Regions from separate parts of the Pseudomonas sp. H2_A10 genome, predicted to be linked through region 3. Evidence: predicted binding sites of a transcription regulator. Region 3 holds the regulator's gene; each other region holds the start of a gene.
What was found. Region 3 encodes FliA, which starts transcription of late flagellar genes. Its sites were predicted from a motif close to CTAAAGTTTNNNNNNNNNNNGCCGNTAA; they were not measured.

Region 1 (4,210 bases), 630 kb from region 3:
TGCTGATAACCATCGGATTCCGAGTCGGTCAGGCTGATGTAGTAATCGGCATCCCCCAGTACCTGGCCCGAGCTGATTTCGCGTTGGGCGTAACCACGGCTGCCGGCCTCATAGCGCACTTGCAGCTTGGGCGCGTCGTAACCCGTGCGGGTCACGTAGTTGACCGCGCCGCCCAGGGCCAGCGCGCCCTGATCAAAACCGTTGGCGCCACGCAGCACTTCGACGCGGCTCTGCCACAGTGGGTCCTTGAGTTCGTAGGGTGTGCCGCCAGGCCCGGTCAGGGGCAGGCCGTCGAACATCTCATAGAGCCCGGAAGCATGCGCGCCGGGGCTGCGGTTCAGGCCCGAACCGCGAATGGACAACTTCACCCCTTCGTTATTCGCCGCCTTGGCGTACACCCCGGGCTGGTACTTGAACACATCTTCGTTGGTGCTCACCCGCCCCTGCTGCACGCTGCTCATGTCGATGTAATTGGTGGCGCCGGGCACGCTCTTCAGCTGCGCCTGGGCCACTTCGCCGGCACTGGCCTCGGCCGTGGTGACTTCGAGCGGCGCCAGTTGCACGTCTTCGGCGTGCACCAGCGAACTTAAGGTCAGGGCGGCAAACAGCAACGGAGGTTGGCGCAACAGCATGGGCAGGTCCTTGGGAGTCGGGGGCATGAAGGGCCTGGCCCACCACGCGAACAGTGATGGGAAGCCAACGCGGCCCACCAAGTCACGCTTTGTTAACGGACCCGCTTCTTTCTACACCAACGCCAAGCTGCTTTTTTATTAAGTCCTACATCGAGTCCGCGCATGCACACTCAATATCCGACGAAACAAACAGTGCCCCTACTGTGAAGCCCCCCTTAAGCAAACAAACGATCTAACCCAGCACGTTATTGCAGTTCATTGGCAAAGCGCCCGACCGCGCTCACCACCTGTTTGGCGCCCCCCTGGATCTCGGTGATCACCGCGCCGGCCTGGTTGGCCAGGGTCAAGCCTTGCTCTGCCTGCTCGCGGCTGCTGAACATCTCGGTAATAGCTTCGTCGGCGAGACGCTGGTTTTGCTGGACCACGCTGACAATCTCTTCGGTTGCCGTACTGGTTCGGCTAGCCAACTGCCTGACCTCATCGGCCACGACCGCAAAGCCCCGCCCCTGTTCACCGGCGCGGGCGGCCTCGATGGCCGCATTGAGCGCCAACAGGTTGGTCTGGGCGGCGATACCCCCGATGGTCTGCACAATCGCGCTGATCAGCAATGACTGCTTACCCAGTGCTTCGATGCTGCCGGTAGCCGATTGCATCTGCACGGCAATGTTTTGCATGGTTTGTACCGTGTTCTGTACAACGGCCGCGCCGCGCTCGGCCGTGACATCGGTTTGCAGCGACACTTCGTAAGCCACCCCGGCCGCGGCCTTGACCTCGGACTCGCGCAACACCTGGCCGGTGACCACACTGGCAAACTTCACCACTTTGCACAGATTGCCTTCTGCGTCGTGCACCGGGTTGTAAGTGGCTTCGAGCCATACATCATTACCGCGGCTGTCCACCCGCTTGAAGCGGCTGGCGACAAACTCTCCACGATTGAGGGTCTGCCAGAAATCAACGTAGCCGCTCGATGCCGCCTCTTGCGGGCTGCAGAACATGCTGTGTTTTTTGCCGACGATCTGATCCAGGCTATACCCCATGGCATCGAGGAACTGAGTATTGGCGGTGACCACCGTCCCATCCAGTTTGAACTGGATAACGGCAGTCGAGCGGATCAACGCGTTGATGAACGCCTCGTTTTCCTTGGATTGCTCAATGACACGGCTCACATCGGCACCGTAGCCCTGGATATGCGACAGCCGACCGTCACGCCCTTTGATCGGGCACCAGGTCAGGTTGAGCCAGGCCAGGCTGGCATCGCTGCGCAAATAGCGGTAGTCGTCAGTCACCGGTTCAAAGCGCTCAACCGCTGCGTGAAAATTGCGAAAGCAGGGCAAGTCCTTGACGTAAGGGGGAACGACTTCACCCAGCAAGCGACCTTGCAAGTGCTCTGGGGGATAACCAAGCACCCGCGCGAATGCGTCATTGACCGCCGTAATGCGGTACTCCGCATCCAGGGCGATGGAAAGCCTGCCACGGTCAAATTGCGCAACGAGCTGTCGCAAATGAAAAAGCTCGTCGTCCTGGTCCTGTAGATTTTTCTTCAAGAGGCGATTGAACATGGTGGCGTCCCTGCTGTGGTCATCACTGCATCGGCCAGGTGGCCGGCAAGCTGAGCATAGACGACGAACGGTCACGCCGGCGCCACTGACCCCAAGCAAGTGATTGACCTAACCGGGCAGCTCCACCCCCTGCATCAGCTCGTGCGCCTCCGAGCCCGCGGGAAACCGGAAACCATACATCTCATCTGCCGCGAGTATCTGCCCAAGTGCCTCAAGCAACTGCGGCTCGCTTGGCGAGACGCGCAGCAGCTTGTGTGCAGGCAATAACAATTCGGCAGCAACGCCTTCGGCACTGGCGGTCTCGATCACCGCGAAGAGAATAAAGCGCAGGCGTATTTCGCGATCCGTAGGCCACACCGTTTTTTGCTTACTCAAGGGTAGGGCCTCATTTTTCAGAAAAGTCCGAGGCTATTGCCGACGCCGGGGCGATTCAAGCAAGGGAAGGCAAGATAGGCCACTTCCTACAGAGGAAAACGAAACGCTGTACCTGTACGGATAGCTGTGCTGCCGCTTTGCGTTGCCAATAGCGCTCACTGCACCGGAAGGAAATTCATCAGCAACAGACTTTGCGCATAATTGAGACCAATGCGCCGGTAGCGCTCGTCAAGCATCTGCGTCAACAGGTCGAGCCGCGCGACAATCTTGCCGAACTCCACCGCAAAACTGAGGTTACTGCCCTCCTCCGATATCTCGTTGGAAAACAACAGCAGCACCCCATTGGCATCCTGACGCTTGCTGAGCAACCACGTGGCCTTCTCGATATTGCGCGCGGCGTTGCTGACGAATTGCGGGTTGATCGAGTCGGTCATATAGAACTCGGTGCGCCCACCGTGGGCGGTCACCAGCATGCTGCCGATCGCGTAGATAAACGCCCCGACCCGATCGCCCTGGAATTCCGGGCTCAAGGAATAGCTCAAGGCCACCAGGTCGCGACGTTCACCCAAGGCTGGCAGCGGCCGGCGCTGCTCGATCGCCTGGCGAATTTCCCGCTCGGCACTCGCCGCATCCGGGTAACCCGACTGCCGCCATTGGCTGGGGTTACGCAGGTAAAGCTTGCTCATCAGCACGTACAGGCTTTGCAGGTTGTCGCGCATGCCCAGCGTGGCCATGCGATCGACACTGGTTTGAAAGAACTCGTCGGGCTTGCCATTGGTGAACTGCTTGGCAATATCGCGGCCTTGTTGCTGAGTGCAGCCGGTAGCAAAAAACACTAATGCAGCGGCCAGGAGCAACAGCTGGCGCCTGGCGCGAACTCGGAAAAAAGGAAACGTGCGATCCATCGGCACCCGATCTTGTTCTTCTGCCCACGCGGGAAATCGGTGGGGCTGGGACAGAAATAGAGCGGATAAATCTAAAAAAGTGCGAAAGACAGCAGCAGATAGTTGTAAGAGGTGCCTGCCAGAGCGCCGCGTGACGAATTCGTTTCAGCGCCTATACTTCAGTTGCGTGCGTTGTTGGCGAGCCAGGATGGCATTTTCACTTTTACGTGGCCTTGCGGGTGGTTCGCAGCGCCCGCGGCACTATCAGCAGCCGCTGTAAATGAGGTGACGGCAATGAAACATCCAATTCGAGCACAAATGTTTGTCCAGGTGATTTGCCTGCTTTCGGTGGCTCAGCTTTTTTGCTGATCCGGAGGGGAAACTGCCTTTGAAAGGGCTGCGGGCGTGGCGGGGCCCGTCTTCATTTGTCCAGGTTCAGCAGTTCCTGCATACGTTCGCCTATCATTCCTCGCAACCATGCGGCATGAAACTCGATGTCTGCCAGAGAAGTCCCGTCACCCATTTGATATCCCAACACCTTGCCCTTGGGGCCCTTATACGTCACGTAAAAATGGCCATCGTGGTCAAACAGGGCGACCGCGTAGGGGCGGATGGAAAGAATGTGGTCGAAAGGCACACGCACTTCCATGGGTTTGCGGCCACGACGCGTGACCGTGAGGGTGAGCAGTTGCTGGTTTTCGTCGAACGTGAACGCCTGCACTTGAGGCTCAGACGTCACCCACGCAAACATCGCGGCAAT
Region 2 (4,210 bases), 1.5 Mb from region 3:
AGGCTGGCCATCACCGCAGGCACTCCCAGCCGGGTGACCTGGCGGCCGTGCTTGACTTCGCCGGCGCGGGTCCATTGCCACCAGCCATACACCTGCAGCGCCGCATAGACCACTTGCAGCAGCATGTCGGAATAGAGTTTCACGTCGTAGAACACCCAGGTATAGAGCAGCACCATCACCAGGCCGATGGGCCAGCACCACGGGTTTTGCTTGACCGTCAGCCAGACAGCGATCACCCCCAGGGCGGCGGCGATCAGTTCAAGCCCGGACATGGCGGATCCTTGGGGGAGTGGGAGAGGGCGGTGATTGTAACCAGAGGTAAGCAATCTTCAAAACACTGAAGGGCAAATGTGGGAGCAAGCCCCCTCCCACATCTTGATATGTACGTCAGACCTTGAATTGGCGGAGCAGGCCGTCGAGTTGGTCGCTCAAACCGCGCAACTGGGTACTGGCCAGGCTCGACTGCTCTGCGGCTATCGCCGTGCTGTGGGACAAGCCCGCAGCCTCGGTAACGTTCTGGTTGATGTCTTCCACCACGTGCGCTTGTTGCAGGGTAGCGCTGGCAATCGAGGCGTTCAGGCCGTTGAGGTTGCGCAGGGCCTGGCCGATGGCCGTGAGGCTGGCGCCGGCCTGGCCTGCTTGCTCGATGGTGAGTTGCGAGGCGCTGTGGCTGTCGCTGATCACCTTGACCGCCGCTTCCGAGTGGCCTTGCAGGCGCTCGATCATCACCTGGATTTCGGCGGTGGATTTTTGCGTGCGCTGGGCAAGCAGGCGCACTTCGTCGGCCACCACGGCGAACCCGCGACCTTGCTCGCCGGCACGTGCCGCTTCGATGGCGGCGTTCAGGGCCAGCAGGTTGGTTTGGTCGGCGATGGAGCGGATCACTTCCAGCACGCCACCGATCTGTGTGCTTTCGCTGGACAGGGTGCGGATCACTTCAACGGCCTGGCTGATGGTATGGGACAGCTGATCGATCTGCTGCAGGCTGCCGTCGATATTGACCTGGCCTTGTTGGGCCTGTGCTTCGGCTTCGCGCATTTCGCTGGCGGCATGTTCGGCGTTCTTGGCCACGTCCTGCACGCCGTAGGTGACTTCATTGATGGCGGTGGCCACCAGTTCCATCTGCTGCGACTGCTGTTGGCTGCGGTCATGGGCCTGGCTGGCGTTATTGCCCATCTCCGTGGACGATTGCCCAAGGGCGTTGGCGCACGACTGCAACTGGCTCACCACCTGGCGCAGCTTCGCGGTAAAGCTGTTGAAGTGCTGGGACAGTTGGGTGACTTCGTCGCGGCCGTGGGTGTCGAGGCTGCGGGTCAGATCGCTTTCGCCGCTGGCAATATTGCCCATGGCGTTCACTGCGGCCTGCAACGGTTGCACGATGCTGCGGGCAATCAACGCCACCAGCAAACCCATCAGCAGCGCGATGCCCAGCACAATGAACGAGGCTTTCCACACTTGGGCGCTGAACTCGGCTTGCACATCGTCCACGTATACGCCGGAGCCGATGATCCAGCCCCAGGGTTCAAACAGTTGGATATACGAGGTCTTGGCCACCGGCGCTTCGGAGCCGGGCTTGGGCCAGCGGTAGTTGACGATGCCGGCGCCCTTGGCCTTGGCCAGGCTGACGAACTCGTTGAAGATCGCAAAGCCGTCCGGATCGCGGATAGCCGAAAGGTTCTGGCCGTCGAGCTTGGGGTTGGTCGGGTGCATGATCATCACGGGCGTGAGGTCGTTGATCCAGAAATAATCATCATGGCTATAACGCAACCCACGCACTGCGCTCAGGGCTTGTTTTTGCGCGGCTTCGCGGGTCATCACGCCGGTGGTTTCGAGGCTGTGATAAAACGTCAGTATCCCGCTGGCGGTCTGGACCACGTGCTGGGTCTGTTGGCTTTTGGCCTGGTAAAGATCGTCATGAATCTGCTTGAGCATCAGCAAACCCAAGGCCAGCAGCATCAGCACGGCGACTATCAGGATCAGCCAAAGGCGGCGGCTGATCGACATATTGCGCAAACTGTTCATCGTCCTGTCACTCCGGGCTTTTTATAATTGTGGGCGTCGCATCGACTTTTACGCCTTGTCTGATAGGCTTTCGGCCTGAAGTCGCAAAACCTGAGTACTGTCTGATTTTTCACGAAATTTTGCAGGCCGGCATTGATCGCCATCAACGCCGGGCCTTTCGCGCGCTCGGTCAGTGAACCATTAAAAAAGATTGATAAGGCATGCCACCGCGCATGACCTTTGGGGGAAGCATGGATTTTTGGACCGCCATTCAGGCATTGATTCTTGGCGTAGTAGAGGGGCTTACAGAGTTCCTGCCGATTTCCAGCACCGGTCACCAGATCATCGTCGCCGATTTGCTCGACTTCGGCGGCGAACGCGCGATGGCGTTCAATATCATCATCCAGCTCGGCGCCATCCTGGCGGTGGTCTGGGAGTTCCGTCGCAAGATTCTGGATGTGGTCACCGGCTTGCCCACCCAGCGCAACGCCCAGCGTTTCACACTCAACCTGTTGATCGCGTTTTTGCCCGCCGTGGTGCTGGGGGTGATTTTCGCCGACCTGATCCACCATTACCTGTTCAACCCGATCACCGTGGCCACGGCGCTGGTGGTGGGCGGCATCATCATGTTGTGGGCCGAGCGCCGCGAGCATGAGGTGCACGCCGAGAGTGTCGACGACATCACCTGGAAAGACGCACTCAAGGTCGGCTTCGCCCAGTGCCTGGCGATGATCCCGGGTACGTCCCGCTCCGGCTCCACCATCATCGGCGGCCTGTTGTTCGGCCTGTCGCGCAAGACCGCCACCGAGTTCTCATTCTTCCTGGCCATGCCCACCATGGTCGGTGCGGCGGTGTACTCGGGCTATAAGTACCGCGACCTGTTCCAACCGGCGGACCTGCCGGTGTTCGCCATCGGTTTTGTGACCTCGTTCATCTTTGCGATGATCGCGGTCAAGGGGCTGCTCAAGTTCATCGCCAGCCATAGCTATGCGGCGTTTGCCTGGTACCGCATCGGGTTTGGCCTGTTGATCCTGGCGACCTGGCAGTTCGGCTGGATCGACTGGGCAGCGGCCAAGGCATGAGCATCCAGCATCCGCGCTTGAAGGCGGCGATCTTTGCGCTGTTGTGCGCGGCGCCGCTGCTGGGCTCGATAGGGGTGTGGCGGCGCGGTGAAACCGTGATCCCGCTGGCGGCCTACGGCCTGGTCAGTGTGGTCGCGTTTTTGCTGTACTGGAGCGATAAGCGCAAGGCGCGCACCGACAGTTGGCGCACCCCGGAAAACATCCTGCATGCGGTGGAACTGGCAGGCGGTTGGCCAGGCGCGTTGATTGCCCAGCAGGTGTTGCGCCACAAGACGCGCAAAGTGTCTTACCAGGTGCTGTTCTGGGTGATCGTGCTGCTGCATCAAGTATTCTGGCTGGACCAGTTGTTCCTGGGCGGCAGCTGGCTGTCAGTCCTCTAGCAGCAAGCCGATCTGCGTGCGCTTGGGCAGTTTGCTCACCACCAGTTGGTGGGAACGCCGCAACAAGCCGCGCAGCTCCTCGGCGCCGAGCGGGTAGGGCGTGTTCATGATCACCCACTGCGCACGCGCCAGGTACGGCGCGGGGTGGATGCCGGGGCGGTCCACGTGGCCCAGGAACAACGCTTTATCGACCTTGAACGCCAGCGAGTCGCCGCGCAGGTTCTGTAACGCGAACATCTTGTTGCCGGCAATCGAAAACACCCGCACGCCACCCCATTTGTAGTCCTCCCGCGCGCCGGGCAGGCTCAGGCAGAACGTGGCGACGTGTTCTTCGGTCATCTTCATAGCAGGCGGTCTCCGCAGCTTTTAAAGCCTTCTTCCAGATAATCGATCCAAGCGCGAATGGCCGGCAGTACGCCACGTCGATGGGGGTACACCGCCTGTAGCCAGCCGCCGGGCAACGACCACTCGGGCAGCAGTTGCACCAAGCGACCGCTGGCCAGCTCTTCCTCGCAATACATCATCGGCAGCACGGTAAAGCCCAGGCCCATGATCGCGCTGGCCTTGCGTACGTTGAAGTCATCCACGCCCAACCGCGCTTCCATCACCAGGTCGTGCGGGTTGCCCCGAGGGTCGAGCATACGCTGGTGCACCATGCGGTCGGCCTCCAATGCGCCAAGTATCGGCAAGTGCTTGAGGTCATCGAGGGTGCTGACCTGGCGGCCGTTTAGAAAGTTGGGGCTGGCA
Region 3 (4,210 bases):
TCGGACAGTTGCTCTAAAATTTCGCCGGCCTCTACAAGGAAATCCTGAAGGATCTCTTCATCGGCGCCGAAGCTCATGTGGGTGCTCCTTAGAAGCCTAAACTGGATAACAGGTCATCTACGTCATCCTGACCTGACACAACGTCTTCACGTTTATCGGCATGAATCTGCGGACCTTCACCCTTGGCGAGATGTTTTTGTGGATCTTTTTCCGAGAGGATCGCTTCGCGGTCATGTTCAATGCCGGCAAAACGGTCAACCTGGCCTGCCATAAGCACCAATTTGAGCAAGTTGCTTTCCACTTCGGTGACCAACTGGGTCACACGCTTGATCACCTGACCGGTGAGGTCCTGGTAATCCTGGGCCAGCAAAATATCGTTGAGGTTGCTGGAAACCGTGCGGTTTTCCTGCTCGCTGCGCGACAAGAAGCCTTCAACCCGACGTGCCAGCTCACGAAACTCCTCAGCCCCGACTTCCCGGCGCATGAAGCGGCCCCAATCGGCGCTCAGGGCCTGGGCTTCAGTGGCCATGCCGTTGACCAGGGGCGTGGCGTTCTCCACCAGGTCCATGGTGCGGTTGGCCGCCGCCTCAGTCAGCCTGACCACATAGGACAGGCGTTCGGTGGCATCGGTGATCTGTGAGATTTCTTCGGCCTGGGGCATGTGCGGGTCAATCTGGAAATTGACAATCGCACTGTGCAGCTCGCGTGTGAGCTTGCCCACTTCCTGATACAGGCCGCGGTCACGGGTCTGGTTGAGCTCATGGATCAACTGCACCGCGTCGCCGAACTGGCCTTTTTCAAGGCTGTCGACCAACTGGTGAGCATGTTTTTTCAGGGTCGACTCAAAGTCTCCCTGTGACGTTTCGTTATGCTCCATAGCTCCCCCGCGATGGCATCAGCCGTGGATGCGTTCGAAGATTTTTTCGATCTTCTCTTTCAGAGTCAGTGCAGTGAATGGCTTGACCACGTAACCGTTAACACCCGCCTGGGCAGCTTCGATGATCTGCTCACGCTTGGCTTCGGCGGTGACCATCAGCACGGGAAGGCTGCGCAGCTTTTCGTCGGCCCGCACATGACGCAGCAAGTCGATACCGGTCATGCCCGGCATGTTCCAGTCGGTTACCAGAAAGTCGATGCTCCCGCTGTTGAGGATCGGAATCGCCGTAAGGCCATCATCCGCCTCGACCGTGTTTGTGAACCCAAGGTCACGCAACAGGTTTTTTATGATCCGCCGCATCGTTGAGAAGTCATCAACGATGAGGATTTTCATGTTCTTGTCCAATTCGACCTCCAAGCAGTCTTAAACGCGCCCAGCACCTGGACGCGTCATTTCAATCAACAGGCATTACACAAAAAGGACTGCCGGGGGCACCACGGGCCGAACCCGCGAAGATCCATCACCTTCGCGGTATCGCTTTGCAGTGTCCCCACACTGCCTGTCAGCGCGCTCGCCACTCTCCCAAACGCCCCCGCAAGCGAGCGGCGCACTGGCTGTGTAACTGGCTGACTCGCGATTCGCTGACCCCCAGGACCTCACCGATTTCCTTGAGGTTCAGCTCTTCGTCGTAGTACAGCGCCAATACCAGTCGCTCACGCTCAGGCAAATTGGCAATCGCGTCCGCCAACGCACCCTGAAAGCGTTCATCTTCCAGGTCTCGCGCCGGCTCCATATGAGTACTCGCGCCGTCCTCGTGCAGCCCTTCGTGTTCACCGTCCTGCAACAGGTCGTCGAAACTGAACAGGCGGCTGCCCAAGGTGTCGTTCAAAATCCCGTAATAATCGTCGAGACTCAATTGGAGTTCGGCCGCAACTTCGTGATCTTTAGCGTCGCGACCGGTTTTTGCTTCAATTGCGCGAATTGCGTCACTGACCATGCGCGTATTGCGGTGTACCGAACGAGGCGCCCAATCACCCTTGCGCACTTCATCGAGCATGGCGCCCCGGATACGGATACCCGCATACGTCTCGAAACTCGCGCCTTTGGTGGCATCGTATTTGGTTGACACTTCGAGCAGGCCAATCATGCCGACCTGGATCAGGTCTTCTACCTGGACGCTGGCGGGCAGGCGTGCCAGCAGGTGATAGGCGATGCGCTTGACCAGCGGCGCATAACGCTCGATCAACTCGCCCTGACTGTCACGGGCGGACTTCTTGTAGGCGTTATAGCCGTTCGCTGTCATAGCACGGGTCCTGCGCTCGTCTGATGTACCAATCGCTCGACGAAAAACTCCAGATGCCCCCGTGGGTTGGCGGGCAACGGCCAAGTATCGACCTTTTGGGCAATAGCCTTGAACGCCAATGCGCATTTGGAACGAGGGAACGCTTCGTAGACCGCACGCTGCTTTTGCACAGCCTTGCGCACACACTCGTCGTAGGGAACTGCACCGACGTATTGTAAGGCGACATCGAGGAAGCGATCCGTGACCTTGGTCAACTTGGCGAACAGGTTGCGCCCTTCCTGCGGGCTCTGGGCCATGTTGGCCAGTACGCGGAAGCGGTTCATGCCGTAGTCACGGTTAAGTAATTTGATCAGGGCGTAGGCGTCGGTGATCGAGGTGGGTTCATCGCAGACCACCAGCAACACTTCCTGCGCCGCGCGCACGAAGCTGACCACGGATTCGCCGATCCCGGCGGCGGTGTCGATCACCAGCACGTCGAGGTTGTCGCCGATATCGCTGAATGCCTGGATAAGGCCGGCATGCTGCGCCGGGCTCAGGTGCACCATGCTCTGGGTGCCGGAGGCGGCCGGCACGATGCGGATCCCGCCAGGGCCTTGAAGCAGCACATCGCGCAGCTCACAGCGCCCCTCGATCACATCGGCAAGCGTGTGTTTGGGCGTCAACCCCAGCAGAACGTCGACGTTCGCCAGTCCCAGGTCAGCATCCAGCAGCATGACGCGACGGCCAAGTTCTGCCAGGGCCAGGGACAAATTCACTGACACGTTAGTTTTTCCGACGCCACCTTTGCCGCCGGTCACCGCGATCACCTGTACGGGATGCATGCTGCCCATTTTATTTCTTTACCTTGTCTTGCTTAGACGCAGGCTACATGGCTTGGCCGCGTGAATCGCTTGCAGACCATCGATGTAGATACTTTTCACGGTGTTCATCTGACTCAACCGACCCGTTTTGCCGGGTTGTGATAGAGATCGGCGAACATGTCGGCCATCGCTTCCTCGCTAGGCTCGTCTTGCATTTGTACGCTGACGGCGCGGCTGACCAACTGATGACGGCGCGGCAGATGCAGATCATCCGGGATCCGCGGCCCATCGGTCAGGTAAGCCACCGGCAGTTCGTGGCTGATAGCCAGGCTCAGCACTTCACCCAGGCTGGCGGTTTCATCCAGTTTAGTCAGGATGCAACCGGCCAGCCCGCAGCGTTTGTAGCTGTGATACGCAGCGGTAAGAACCTGTTTCTGGCTGGTGGTTGCAAGCACCAGGTAATTTTTTGACTTGATGCCACGCCCGGCCAGGCTTTCGAGCTGCATACGCAACGCCGGGTCGCTGGCTTGCAGGCCGGCGGTGTCGATCAGCACCACGCGCTTGCGCAGCAGCGGGTCGAGGGCATTGGCCAGGGATTGACCGGGGTCGACATGGGTAACCGGCACATTGAGGATGCGGCCCAGGGTCTTGAGCTGTTCCTGGGCGCCGATACGGTAGCTGTCCATGCTCACCAGCGCGATATTCTGGGCGCCGTACTTAAGCACATAACGGGCGGCAAGCTTGGCCAGCGTGGTGGTCTTGCCCATGCCGGCCGGGCCGACCATGGCGATCACTCCGCCCTCTTCCAAGGGTTCGATCTGTGGCGTGGTGATCATCCGCGCCAAGTGGGCCAGCAACATGCGCCAGGCCTGGCGAGGCTCTTCGATTTCGTGGGTCAGCGCCAACAGGTCGCGGGACAACGGGCCGGACAGGCCGATGCGTTGCAGGCGACGCCACAAGTTGGCCTGTTGCGGTTTGCTGCCTTGCAGTTGGGTCCAGGCCAGCGAGCCGAGCTGCACTTCGAGCAACTCGCGCAGGCCATTGAGTTCAAAGCGCATCGAGTCGAACGCGCGCTGGTCGACTGCGGCGGCCGGGGCGGGCGCGGCAGGACGCGGCGGTTCGATGAAAGTGGGCTCGACCAACGGCTCGGCAGCCGTCAGCGGCAGGCCGGCGAACAACTGGCGATTGGTGGTGGCATCGCTGTCGCCGCGCATGCTCAGTTCGGCCTGG
Region 4 (4,210 bases), 330 kb from region 3:
GCAACTGGTACACAAAGCGCTCGACCTGGCGCTGTACCAGCCCACTCATGTTGTGGAAGCGTACGCCGGCAAAGGTGGTATTGATCTTTTCTTCGAAGTGCAGGTAACGCAATTCGACCGAGGTGGTCATGCTGCCAAAGGGCAGGGCGGCAATAAATCGGTCGTAGACCTGGCCCAATTGCAGGCGCTCGGAGATATTGCCTTCAAAACGCAGCTTGCAGCCGGTGGCGGAAATATCCAGCAATTTACCGTTGACCGGCGCCTTGAGTTTTTCGCCACCCAGTTCGATGTTGACCAATTGCGCCAGCTTCAACGCGGCACGGAACGCATTTCGACGCTGATGGTAGACCACCTCGTCCGGCAGGCTGCCGGTGTAAATGCGGTGGCCGTCTTTCGCGCTGATAGCCAGGGTGCCCTTGCTTTCCCAGGCAACGCGAACGCCATCGTGGAAGCCTTCGATGCGGAAGGGCTCGCCGCTCTCAAGGTAGCGTTCGCCGTCGCGTGGAATCATTTCGTCCAGTGCCAGCGTGTTGCTGTCACGGTTGACGTCCACCAGATAGCTTTGGAAGCGCTGGCTGCGTTCGTGGAAGGTGATGATCAGCGGGTCATGGCTGTCTTGCAGCATCCGCAAGGTGCCGGCGATTTCCAGAGGCGTGGTGAGCACCTTGGGTGGCTGCGGGGCATCTTCCGCATTAAGGGCGTTGAACACGGTTCTTCCATCTCCAGACAAAATACGACTACACGCAAGAACCGGCATTTTGCCAGCATGTGGCGCGCCTTGGATAGGGCGCACGGTAAACCGATGTCAGGCTTGGCTGCGGGTGCTTGGTTTGACCAGACGCGAGGTGGAACCCTGGGCGTTATACAGCGCCGGCGGCTCTCCGCCGTGAAGTATGCGTAACTGGTTGGCGGTCGTGGCTTGCTGAAGCTGGATCGACTGACCGTTGAGCCGGTTGGCTTCCTGGCACTGGGCGAGCAACTGATTGAGTTCTTTGCTCTGGGACAGCAATTGGTCGCCAACCGAGGAGTGGCTGGCCAACTGCGCCAGGCCGTCATGGTCTGCCGGCAGGCCGAGACTACTGAGGATCTGGCTGCGTTTTTTGCCGTGTTGCTCCAGCAGCACAATCAGCGATTGCTTGCGCGCCAGAATTTCTTCCAGCAGCGGCATATCCCGGCCATAGAGGGCCAGGGATTCTTCTTTGAGCAGCTCGAGCAATTGTTGCGTCGGCGCTAGATCATCAATGATCAGTTGCAGCAAATTTTCGTCGTGATGCATGGCTGGCCTTGGGGTTTAAGCGTCCAAAAGCCCTGCGCAGGCCTTTGCCTAGCGCTCGGCTTCGAAATTAAGCAGCTTGCTGGCTACACGGTTGCTGTCGACTTTATAGCTGCCATCGGCGATTGCCTGTTTCAACTCGGCCACGCGGGCTTTATTGACCACTGGTTGATCGCGCAGCGAGTCAGTGACCTTCTGCAACTGTTGAGCCTCATTGCTCAGGTGTACGGATTCCCCGCTTTGGCTGACGCTGGCCTGTTCTGTCAGCGGCTGGGCCTTGGCTTCGACGCTTTCTTTGGCAGCGCTGGTACGCGTAGCGCCTGACGTCGACGGGGTGTTATTCAAACGGCTGAAATCGATGACCATGATAAAAAAACCTCTGGGTATTTGGACGCTTGCCATGTTTTCGGCCATACCCGGACAAACTTTAGGCGCGAATGACAATAAATCTCCGCACGGTAAACCGCGTGCACAGTGTAGGAAAACCCAGCGTCCTGTACCAGTAATCTATAAAGCGACCTCTACCTGTCCGGGGGCTGTGACCCGCGCTTTGATCACGCGATTGGAATTGAGATTCTTGACTCGAATTTGTTCACTCATGCCGCCGTTGGACAACGCTTCACCGGGCATTTTTACATTCAGCGTACCGCTGCTGGCGGAAATTACCACTTGGTCGCCCTTGCGAATCACTTCGGCCTGTTCCAGGTGGACCAGCGTGATCACCTGATCGGTGACCACTGGTCGGGTCAATCGTTGGCCGACGGCCTGATCCAGGGACGTCAGGTAGCCCTGGCTGATCAGGCTGATGTCGCGTTCGCGTAATACGACGTCCTCAAAACCGATGATGCCGGTGCGTTTCAGTGGTCGGGCCACTACCACAACATCGCGAAACAACTTGACCTGCGCCGGCACAAACACCGTCCAAGGCGAGGCTCCGTCGCAGCGCACCCGTACCGTCACGCGGCCGATGGGCTGGGCTGGGCTTTCAAGGGTCGCTGTCAATTCCTTGTCGCACATCGGCATGCGCAGGCGGGGGTCCAATTGGTTGACTTGGATTTCATAACGCCCCGGTGTCTGTGTGGTTGCCAGATAATCTTCTACAGTGAACTCAAGAAAGCCCTGAGTGACGCCGATAAGGAGATCAGGCAAGGTGACGTTCTCTGCGCGGGCCGTGGTGTTCAGGCTCAAAGCAAGCAACGCCACCGAGGCGCAGAGCAATCTGCGGTAACGTGGGAGTCGAAGGCGTCGGGAAACTGTCGTTTTAATGTCCATGGCCAATAAATAGCAAGGCTCGTGCCGTTTAGTGTTGGGTGCGCGCTGCCGTGTAGGTACAGCCCAAGGTTTTAGCGTAGGAGTAAAGGCATGGCAGGTGTAATGGATTCAGTAAACCAGCGCACACAGCTGGTAGGGCAGAATCGCCTGGAGTTGTTGCTTTTTCGCCTCGATGGCAAGCAACTCTATGGCATCAATGTGTTCAAGGTACGGGAAGTGCTGCAGTGCCCCAAGCTGACGATCATGCCCAAATCCAGCCCGGTGGTGTGTGGCGTGGCCAATATTCGTGGTGCGACCATTCCGATTCTCGACCTGGCCCTGGCCACAGGTTCGGCAGGCTTGCAGGACCGCGAAAGCCCATTCGTGATCATTACCGAATACAACACCAAGACCCAGGGTTTCCTGGTGCGCTCGGTGGAGCGCATCGTCAACATGAACTGGGAAGAGATCCATCCGCCACCCAAGGGCACCGGCCGCGACCACTACCTCACGGCGGTGACGCGGGTCGATAACCAGTTGGTGGAAATCATCGACGTAGAGAAGATCCTCGCCGAAGTGGCGCCGACCTCGGAATCGATTTCGGTCGGTGTGGTTGACGCGGAGACGGCGCACAAGGCGGTCTCGCTGCGGGTGCTCACAGTGGACGACTCCTCGGTGGCGCGTAAGCAGGTGACCCGTTGCCTGCAAACCGTCGGCGTGGACGTAGTGGCGCTCAACGACGGCCGCCAGGCGCTGGACTATCTGCGCAAACTGGTGGATGAGGGTAAGAAGCCGGAAGAAGAATTCTTGATGATGATTTCCGACATCGAGATGCCGGAAATGGATGGCTACACTCTCACGGCCGAAATACGCAGCGATCCACGCATGCAAAAATTGCATATCGTCCTGCATACTTCGTTGTCGGGTGTATTCAATCAGGCGATGGTCAAGAAAGTCGGTGCCGATGACTTCCTGGCCAAATTCCGTCCTGATGACCTGGCATCCCGGGTGGTCGACCGGATCAAGGCAGCAGAATAATAATAGCCAGGGGCTTTTTCCCTGGCGGTCATACGATTTTAGAGGCGGTATCAGTGTCTACAGGTAATTTGGATTTTGAGCAGTTCCGGGTCTTCCTGGAAAAAGCCTGTGGGATATTGCTCGGTGAAAACAAGCAATACCTGGTATCCAGTCGTCTTAACAAACTAATGGAGCAGCAGGGTATCAAGTCCCTGGGTGAGTTGGTTCAACGGATCCAGGGCCAGCCGCGCAGTGGGCTCAAAGAGATGGTGGTCGATGCCATGACCACCAACGAAACCCTGTGGTTTCGTGACACCTACCCCTTTGAGGTGCTCAAGAGCAAGGTGCTGCCGGAGGCTATCAAGGCCAGCCCGGGCCAGCGTCTGCGCATCTGGTCGGCGGCCTGTTCTTCGGGGCAGGAGCCGTATTCCATCTCGATGTCCATCGATGAGTTCGAGCGGACCAACATCGGGCAATTGAAGGCCGGTGCGCAAATTGTCGCCACCGATCTGTCCGGCACCATGCTCACCAACTGCAAGACCGGTGAGTACGACAGCCTGGCCCTGGGCCGTGGTTTGTCCCAAGACCGGTTGCAGCGCTACTTCGAGCCTAAAGGCGCCGGGCGCTGGGCGATCAAGGCGCCGATCAAAAACCGCGTGGAGTTTCGCT

Region 1: the regulator FliA is predicted to act here: its motif matches at 2,219-2,246, upstream of AB4O23_RS15295 (methyl-accepting chemotaxis protein).
Region 2: the regulator FliA is predicted to act here: its motif matches at 2,090-2,117, upstream of AB4O23_RS19390 (methyl-accepting chemotaxis protein).
Region 4: the regulator FliA is predicted to act here: its motif matches at 1,677-1,704, upstream of flgM (flagellar biosynthesis anti-sigma factor FlgM).

What each region holds. Positions count from the first base shown of each region.
Region 1 is NZ_CP162821.1:3,283,950-3,288,159, reverse strand. It holds gene AB4O23_RS15300 (TonB-dependent receptor family protein) at 1-632, opposite strand, end outside; gene AB4O23_RS15295 (methyl-accepting chemotaxis protein) at 878-2,191, opposite strand; gene AB4O23_RS15290 (hypothetical protein) at 2,300-2,566, opposite strand; gene AB4O23_RS15285 (hypothetical protein) at 2,722-3,471, opposite strand; gene AB4O23_RS15280 (hypothetical protein) at 3,872-4,210, opposite strand, start outside.
Region 2 is NZ_CP162821.1:4,109,504-4,113,713, reverse strand. It holds gene pnuC (nicotinamide riboside transporter PnuC) at 1-272, opposite strand, end outside; gene AB4O23_RS19390 (methyl-accepting chemotaxis protein) at 388-2,022, opposite strand; gene AB4O23_RS19385 (undecaprenyl-diphosphate phosphatase) at 2,253-3,083, shown strand; gene AB4O23_RS19380 (DUF1294 domain-containing protein) at 3,080-3,463, shown strand; gene AB4O23_RS19375 (MmcQ/YjbR family DNA-binding protein) at 3,452-3,808, opposite strand; gene AB4O23_RS19370 (LysR substrate-binding domain-containing protein) at 3,805-4,210, opposite strand, start outside.
Region 3 is NZ_CP162821.1:2,651,110-2,655,319, reverse strand. It holds gene AB4O23_RS12420 (chemotaxis protein CheA) at 1-77, opposite strand, end outside; gene AB4O23_RS12415 (protein phosphatase CheZ) at 89-877, opposite strand; gene AB4O23_RS12410 (chemotaxis response regulator CheY) at 896-1,270, opposite strand; gene fliA (RNA polymerase sigma factor FliA) at 1,440-2,180, opposite strand; gene fleN (flagellar synthesis regulator FleN) at 2,177-3,010, opposite strand; gene flhF (flagellar biosynthesis protein FlhF) at 3,115-4,210, opposite strand, start outside.
Region 4 is NZ_CP162821.1:2,325,346-2,329,555, forward strand. It holds gene AB4O23_RS10865 (flagellar brake protein) at 1-709, opposite strand, end outside; gene AB4O23_RS10870 (flagella synthesis protein FlgN) at 806-1,276, opposite strand; gene flgM (flagellar biosynthesis anti-sigma factor FlgM) at 1,325-1,639, opposite strand; gene flgA (flagellar basal body P-ring formation chaperone FlgA) at 1,781-2,545, opposite strand; gene AB4O23_RS10885 (chemotaxis protein CheV) at 2,636-3,562, shown strand; gene cheR (protein-glutamate O-methyltransferase CheR) at 3,616-4,210, shown strand, end outside.